2 regions of the Shouchella oshimensis genome follow, and region 1 is predicted to be linked to the other one. Evidence: riboswitches for the same ligand, from Rfam matches in the RefSeq annotation. Region 1 holds a riboswitch; the other holds the start of a gene.
What was found. A riboswitch is a leader RNA that binds a small molecule or an ion and turns the genes downstream of it on or off. The one in region 1 is predicted to bind FMN.

Region 1 (4,433 bases):
GCTAACTCTTCACTAATAGGTGCACAAATTAATCCACGTCCATGAACCGCCATAAAATTAATCACTTCAGGTGTGGCTTTTTCTGCTAATGCAACAAAGTCCCCCTCGTTCTCACGGTCTTCATCATCACAAACGATAACAGCTTTCCCTTGCTTTAAATCAGCAATCGCTTCTTCAATTAAATCAAATGGCGTATCGTCCATATCTCTCATTTCCTCTCTAGGCGTTATGTCGTAAAACCATGCTCTGCTAAAAATCCTGATGTCACGCCTTCTTTTCGCGGATTCTGAATAAATTGTTCAATATATTTTCCAACAAGGTCACATTCTATATTAACGATATCTCCAACCTGTTTATCGCCAATAATGGTCTGATCGACTGTATGTGGAATAATAGAAATCGTAAAGGAAGAATCATCTACACCAAAAATAGTCAGGCTTGTTCCATCAACAGTCACAGAACCTTTGTTGATCATGTAGCGTCGTAATTCCTTTGATACTTGGATCGTATAATAAATTGCATTTTGTTCCGGGGTTTTGCGAACGATGGTCCCTAGTCCGTCAACGTGACCAGAAACAAAATGGCCTCCAAATCGACCCTGGGCATGCATCGCTCTCTCTAAATTAACTTTTGAGTTGGTATTCAGTGACTGAAGGCTCGACGCTCTTACTGTTTCTGGCATTAGGTCAACCACAAATTCAATGTCTGTAAAAGACGTAACGGTAAGACAAACGCCATTAACCGCAATACTGTCACCCTCATGAACATCGGTCAAAACCGTTGACGCAGCAATGGTCATCTCAACTGCTTCACCAGACTCTTTAATTTGTTTTATCGTACCAACTTCTTCAATAATTCCAGTAAACATCTTAATCTCTCCTTACTTTAGAAATAATACGAACGTCTTCTCCTAGCTGAGTGACCGACTTAATTGAAAGCTGTAAAACTTCATTTATTTGCGCAATACCTTCTCCACCTACTACAGGTGAGGCGGATCTACCACCTATTAGTTTAGGGGCTATATATTGCACCACTTCATTCACACTTTTCTCTTTGACAAAACTACCATGAACTTCGGCACCACCCTCAACAAGTAGGGTTTGAATTTCACGTGAACCAAGTTCATTTAGCACACTTTGAATATCTATTCTATCCAGTCTGATAATGGTTACGCCTGATTTTTTCAAGTGGTTTTCATGTTCAACAGAAGCCGATTTCAAGGTGAAGATTAGTGTATCAGCCATCTGATCTGTCACAATTTGTGCATCTGTTGGAGTGCGTAATTGTGAATCCAGGATCACTCGCAATGGATGACGACCTGCACCATTTGGTAATCGAGTCGTTAAGGAGGGATTATCAGCCAATACTGTTCCAACACCAACTAAAATAGCGTCATTTACGTGGCGCAGCAGATGCCCATCAGCTCTCGCCGCATCGCCGGTAATCCACTTACTCTGCCCTGCAACCGTAGCTGTTTTCCCATCCAATGATGATGCCGCTTTAAGTGTCACATAAGGTTGACGCTTATTTATATAATGAAAAAAAGCACAATTTAATTCTTTCGCTTGCTCTTCACAAATACCAACCTCTACTTCGATTCCAAGCTTCCTGAAGCATCTTTACTCCCTTGCCACCAACCTCAGGATTACTGTCTACAACGGCAACTACAACTCGCTTAATTCCAGATGCTATAATCCGTTCCGCACAAGGTGGAGTCCTCCCATAGTGGCTACATGGCTCAAGCGTGACATAAATCGTTGCATGACGCGCTGCATCACCTGCCATGTTAAGTGCATGAACTTCTGCATGTGCCTCACCAGCCTTAAGATGAGCACCAATTCCAATAATTCTGCCATGCTTAACCACCACAGCACCAACCATTGGATTAGGTGACGTTTGACCCTTCGCCGATTCAGCTAACGTTAAAGCAAGTCCCATAAAATCCTGATCCACCAATACATACACCGCCATTTCCAATAAAAAAACCTTGAAGCAAGTGCTCCAAGGTTTGGGTTTATAAGCATACAATCGTACAGCAAATAAACATTTTTAACTGTTAATATTAAAAATGTGCTGCTCGAATAGACAGTGCTCTATCACAAATTGCGATAGTATACTGCCTGTAGCTTTTTTCCTTCTCCCATCCAGACTTTAACTGTCGGCTCTGGAATTACACCAGATCCACCGTTATACATGTAAAATGAATAACGGGTCACGGACTAAGAGACACAAAGTCTCATCACCGCCGGTCGGGATTTTCACCCGGCCCCGAAGCAAAAAAAGTATAAAGTTGTCATCACTTATATAAGTGAAGTTGTGAGAATAATATCACTGGCTTTTAAAAATTGCAAGTAAAGCACTTTCGTATCGAATCAAATAATGATGGCTTATTCTTTTTCATTGTCTTACTCACTGAAGAGCGCTAGAAGTATATTTACGCCAAATTTAAAAGCCAAAATTCTGGTTCGTTTAATGAGAAAGATTACCAGACCCTAGAAGAGAATGTATTCACTAAACTACGAAAAGAAAATCAGGCACTGTTATACGAACAACGCGCACCATATCAGTTTAGACCAACTAATCCTTAAACTAGACGATTACATAAACTGGTATAATATGATCAGAAGCCACGGCACGCTCGGTTACAAAGCTTCTCTGGATTAAAGATTGCAGATCTTATCTTTTCTGACTAATTTAATGTCGATCATTCATAAAAATTAAAGTGAAGTCGATCATTTTAAAATTTATTTTAAATTATGAAAGCCAAATGGCTTATTGTTACGTCTAATTTATAGATAATGCGGGGGGTGTATAGATTTTGGAATTGAAACTAATCAAAAAAGCTCAAAGAGGTAATTCAAAAGCTTTTTTGGAATTATTTCAAGCACATGAGGTAGATATATATAAAATGGCCTTTATATATATGAAAAATGAAGATGATGCCCTTGAAGTCGTTCAAGAGACGGCATGCCGTTCATTTAAAAAAGTTTCAAGCTTAAAAGAGCCTAGATATTTCAAAACTTGGCTACTTAGAATAGCAATAAACTCTTCTATAGACTTACTTAGAAAGAAAAACATGGAGGTACAATTCGAAGATAATATTAAAGATTACATACCTATCGATGTTAACGAAGATATAGACTTAGAAATTACAGTGAAGGATTTAATAGATCATCTGAATGAGTCTGAGAAAAGTGTTGTTATCTTAAGATTTTATGAAGACTTAACTCTAAAAGAAATTTCACATGTACTTGATTTATCTTTAGGGACTGTAAAAACGATCCTCTATCGTGCTTTAGAAAAACTTAGAAAGAACATAGAAAGAGGTGGTTTTAATGAGCAATAATATAAAAGATGAAATAAATAAAATTAAAGTCCCCAAAGAATTAAGTGAAAGAAGTGGAATTGGAATTAACCAAGCTAAAGGAAAGTTTCTATTTTACACTTTTTTAGTGATTTTCTTAGTTATTAATACTTATCTATATGGAGCTATCTATTATTATTATATCCCTTGGAAAACTGGACTCCTAAGCACGTTGACTACTATTTCCATTTATCTTTTAGGAATTATCCCATTAGCAGCATTCCTATCTGAAAAGCTTTCAAGTTATCTATTATTTAAGGTACTTCGGGATCAAAAGAGCTTTATCATTTTCAGTACGTTATTAATCCTAATTCCTATTGTTCTTTTTTCAGTAAAAATGATAAATGAGAATAAAGAGAAATCATTAGACAGTTTGTTCAATTACAATTCAACGAATTTTGAATCGATGATAATTGATATAACATCTGAAGAAGCATATGAATTAAATGATGTTACTGATGCAAATGAATTAATTGATTTTTTAAGTCAGTACACGATTAAAAAAATGCATGATTCTGAATGGGATGATGATGTATCGAACGAAAATGGAGTTCTGATTACATTTTATAAGAGCAATAGAAACACACCGATTATGCTCAATTTGTACGAAAACCGCATACTACAATGGAATGGAAACTATTATGATGTAACGAGTACCCCCATTGACATTAATCATCTTAAAGAGATGATAGAATTTAGTGGGAATTATCATAAAATAGATAATACCCCAATCGACATTGATGATATTCAAGATGAGTAGGGCTTAGCCCTTATCCTTTAATTCTCGGTCTAAGTTTTACGGACGAAATGCACCAGTAGTTCGGGGTTTTGAACCACGATTTGCAGACGATCAATTCAGTAAGCGCGGAGTCGAGAGCCACTGGTGGTAAAGAACAAACAGCTATTAGATTAATATTCTCTGACTTCGGGCATCTTTTGGTGACAATTCACAAAATATGCCTTTCAAAGACCAACTTCTTGCCAATCCTTCATTTCAAACCCGCTTCTATGATTAGAGATTGAAATGTCTCTGATCTGTGCGACTTTGCATTGTTCATCTTGCTTCGTG
Region 2 (4,433 bases), 1.5 Mb from region 1:
TGCTGAACCATTTCAGGCGTTTTTTCAGCTCATATGGACCAGGTGTTGCTGATACATAGACCACCTGATTAACTTTTTCTTCAAATTCTTCAAAGCGAAGAGGTCTGTTGTCTAGAGCAGAAGGCAATCTAAATCCGTGATTAACTAAAATTTCTTTTCTAGCTTTATCACCATTAAACATTCCGCGTACTTGAGGCAACGTCACATGCGACTCATCCATAATCAATAAATAATCATCAGGTAGGAAATCCATTAATGTATAGGGGACAGCTCCAGCTTCACGCAATGTTAAGTGGCGCGAATAGTTCTCAATTCCTGAACAGAAACCCATTTCCCCCATCATCTCAAGATCATAACGAGTTCGTTGCTCTAAACGCTGTGCTTCAAGCAATTTACCCTCCTCATGCATCTTCTCAAGCTGTACTTCCAATTCTGCTTCAATATTTTTCATCGCACGTTTTAATTTTTCTTCACGTGTCACAAAGTGAGAGGCTTGGAAAAATCGCCACATGTTTGCGTTCACCTCTTACCTCACCAGTTAGAGAATCCACCTCAGTGATCCGTTCAATCTCATCACCAAACAGTTCTACGCGAATACACTGTTCATCACGGGAAGCAGGGAAAATTTCCACTACATCTCCTCGTACTCGAAATGTTCCGCGAGTAAAATTAATATCATTACGATCATATTGAATATCTACCAGTTTTCGCAGGAGCTCATTGCGATCAAGCTCCATTCCAACTCGTAAAGATAGAACAAGATCCCGATACTCTGTTGGAGAACCTAAACCATATATACACGAAACACTCGCCACAATAATGACATCATTACGTTCAAATAACGAACTTGTTGCCGAGTGTCTTAATTTATCAATTTCATCATTAATACTGGCATCTTTCTCTATAAACGTATCAGAGCTCGGAACATATGCTTCCGGCTGATAATAATCGTAGTAACTAACAAAATATTCAACCGCATTATTCGGAAAATATTCCTTAAACTCACTATATAACTGTCCAGCGAGTGTTTTATTATGAGCCATAATTAATGTAGGTTTATTGACCTGCTTGATGACATTAGACATTGTAAACGTCTTACCTGTACCTGTTGCACCAAGTAGTGTTTGAAATTTTTCACCTTTATTTAGCTCTTCAACAATCTTGCGTATGGCCTCGGGCTGATCACCCTGAGGTTCATAATCAGAAACAAGTTCAAATTCTCTCTGCTCCACAAGTCAACCTCCTAATCGAACGTATGATCACATAAAATAAGTATATCATAATTATATAGAATAAACACAGAAAACACGAACGTTCGTACCCCATTATTGTAGCCAATGTTATCCACCCACATACACTTATTAATCCTCTATACCCATTTCAACGAATGATAAAAATGGGAAAACTTTTTACTGGACGAATTCTGATTAAAGAGCTATGATATGTGATATTAGAAATTCAAAAAAGAATATGGATCTTCGGGGCAGGTGTAATTCCTGACCGGCGGTAAAGTTTTTTTATGAAAACAAAGCCCGCGACTCCAAGCTGCTTGCAGTTTGGACTGATCTGGTGTAACTCCAGAGCCGACGGTTAAAGTCCGGATGGGAGAAGATATAAAGAGATAGTTTGCCTTTATTTAGGTGAATCTATTTTAAGGATGCATGTTTGTGTATGCTTTTTCTGACCTCAAATTCCGATTGTCGAGTACATCTATCGGGTTAATCAGAACAAGCGAACTCCATGTGTCTTTTTTATTTCTTACGAACGATGCCGTATTCAAACTAAAAGGGGTTTGAATAATGGAACAAACAGGTCTTAAATCAAAAAATACATTTTGGCTGATTGTAATAGGTGCAGCGTTTTGGGGTGTGAATCCTCTATTTCGTGTCATGTTACTCGATACGTTAACGTCCGCTCAAATTGTTTTCATTGAGCATGTACTCTTAGCGTTCATTACGATTCCTATACTATGGATAAATCGCCATGAACTAAAAGGCTTAAAAAAGAGTCATATTGGAGCCTTACTATTTATCTCGTGGGGTGGTTCCGCACTTGCCACATTACTTTTTACAGCTGGATTAACATATGGAAATATTAATGCCGTACTTTTACTTCAAAAAATGCAGCCACTATTTGCGATTATTTTAGCTCGCATTTTATTGAAAGAAATGTTCCCAAGACATTTTTCGATTCTTGTTGTTGTTGCATTAATTGGAACCTATTTCTTAACATTTGGTTTCTCTTTACCAATTGGACATCTTGATGAAGTCATTCAAATGGGAAGTATCCTCTCACTTGCCGCAGCTGCACTTTGGGGTGGATCAACAGTGATGGGTCGATTGCTATTAAAACAAATGAAATTTGAAACCGTCACTTCACTTCGGTTTGTATTAGCCATTCCATTTATCACACTCATTATGCTTGTTCAAAATGCAGCGTGGACACTGCCAAACGATTCAACGGCCATGACTTTAATTGGTGTGAACCTTTTATTATCAGCACTACTACCAGGATTATTCAGCATGCTTCTATATTACAAAGGCTTAACCAATACAAAAGCTTCAGTTGCAACACTTGCCGAATTAAGTTTTCCAATGACCGGTATGCTCGTTAACTGGCTTGTCTTTCAAGAAAGCGTGACAACTGCTCAATTTACAGGATTTGTTCTAATTTGGGTTGTGTTGTTTACCATTTCAAAGCAAAGAGAGATTATTGCACCCATTTCAAAGGAACAAGCTCCCATATTGTCTAAGACGTCTTAATGTAATGTTAAGAATTAGGATTTACTAAGAGGAATTTGTAAGGCAGCAAGATGAGGAAGGCGGCATCAAGAGGATTGCCTTCCTAGGCAAGAGGATCAAATACTTTGGCAAGTGACTCGGGCTCATAGCAAGAGAAACTAATACCTAAGTAAGTAAGGTCCTCTCATAGCAAGAACATCGCTCACTTTGGCAAGAACCTCACACTTATAACAAGAACTTCAGTCTTGATCCGAAGCTCATTCTTCTTGTAAATCTCCACTTTTTTTTGCTCCTCCAGCTTTCTTCTTGAATAAAACCCCAATGATTTAATCTGATATAAAAATGTTCATTTTTATTCCTTATTTCTTTAAAAGCAGTTCCGGGGGCTTGATACCCACATCAAAAAGACGAAAGGCCACTACTATCTAGTGTGTCTTTCGTCTTTTTTTGATCCTATGAAACTAGTCTTTATAATAGGTAATTGCCGCTTCTAGTGCTTTTCCTTTATGAATTGGGGCGCCGTGAAAAAGAAGAACGGCTTCAAGTGCACCGAGTACGGCTAAAATATTTTCTCTTCGGCAACTGTAACCCATTGTGCCAATTCGCCAGATCTTTCCGTGAAGTGGTCCAAATGAGCTTGCGATTTCAATACCAAATAGATCTAGGAGCATAGATCTTACAGCATCTGCATCTAGTCCATCTGGGACACGAATACACGTTACTGTTGGCAGCTTAACGGAAGCATCTCCAAATAGTTCTAAACCCATTGCTTCCAGTCCTAATATGAGTGCTTTTTCATGATATTGATGTCGACTAAATCGTTCTTCAAGTCCTTCAGCTAAAACGAGTCGTAATCCTTCTCGTAACGCATACAGCATGGAGGTAGCCTCTGTATGGTGATTCAATCGGCGAGGTCCCCAGTAATCCTGTAGCATGGAGAGATCAAAGTAGTTGCTGCGGATAAATTGGTCATTGGATTGCTTTAATTCTTCCTCTGTTGCAATTCCGCGCTCTACTCTTTTTCGTTCCGTAATTCGTTTTTCAATACGTTCGTTATAGGTTAGCGGCGCCATGCCTGAGGGTACTGATAGGCATTTTTGCGTGCCTGCGATTAATCCATCAATACACCATTCATCCACACGAACATCTACACCTCCAATAGAAGCGACGGCATCCACGATAAATAAGATGTCGTTCTCACGGCAAGCAAGCCCAACCTCTTTAAGTGGTTGCATACGTCCTGTTGAGGTTTCAGCATGAACAAGCGCAACGATATCCGGCTTCACTTGATCTATAGCTTCGATGATCTCTTTTGGGTCAAAAACCTTGCCCCATTCCTGTTCGATTACCTCTACAGTTGCTCCGTATCTTTCACAGATTTCAATAAGCAGATTACCAAAGCGGCCATACACTGGGACAAGTACAACATCTCCCGGTTTTATGACACTGCATAACATCGCTTCAATACCGGAACGTGAGGTTCCATCAACCGGAAATGCCCAGCGATTTTTAGTTTTAAATAAAGCACGTAACATTTCCATTACTTCATTCATGATTCCGGTAAAAGCGGGATCAAATTGACCGACAATTGGAGTGGACATCACTCGTAATACTCTTGGATCAACTTCCACTGGGCCAGGTGTTAAAATCGTTCGCATAGGTGTAGATAAATCTTGATAGGTCACTGCTTCT

Region 2: another riboswitch for FMN. It lies ahead of NDM98_RS09255 (DMT family transporter); the one in region 1 lies ahead of ribD (bifunctional diaminohydroxyphosphoribosylaminopyrimidine deaminase/5-amino-6-(5-phosphoribosylamino)uracil reductase RibD).

What each region holds. Positions count from the first base shown of each region.
Region 1 is NZ_JAMQJY010000001.1:192,677-197,109, reverse strand. Features, by position in the region: gene NDM98_RS01180 (bifunctional 3,4-dihydroxy-2-butanone-4-phosphate synthase/GTP cyclohydrolase II) at 1-203, opposite strand, end outside; gene ribE (riboflavin synthase) at 227-868, opposite strand; partial or broken gene ribD (bifunctional diaminohydroxyphosphoribosylaminopyrimidine deaminase/5-amino-6-(5-phosphoribosylamino)uracil reductase RibD) at 870-1,956, opposite strand; FMN riboswitch at 2,129-2,280, opposite strand; gene NDM98_RS24500 (IS3 family transposase) at 2,503-2,664, shown strand; gene NDM98_RS01165 (sigma-70 family RNA polymerase sigma factor) at 2,819-3,346, shown strand; gene NDM98_RS01160 (hypothetical protein) at 3,336-4,124, shown strand.
Region 2 is NZ_JAMQJY010000001.1:1,712,316-1,716,748, forward strand. Features, by position in the region: partial or broken gene uvrB (excinuclease ABC subunit UvrB) at 1-1,232, opposite strand, end outside; FMN riboswitch at 1,471-1,617, shown strand; gene NDM98_RS09255 (DMT family transporter) at 1,800-2,762, shown strand; gene NDM98_RS09260 ((S)-ureidoglycine--glyoxylate transaminase) at 3,203-4,426, opposite strand.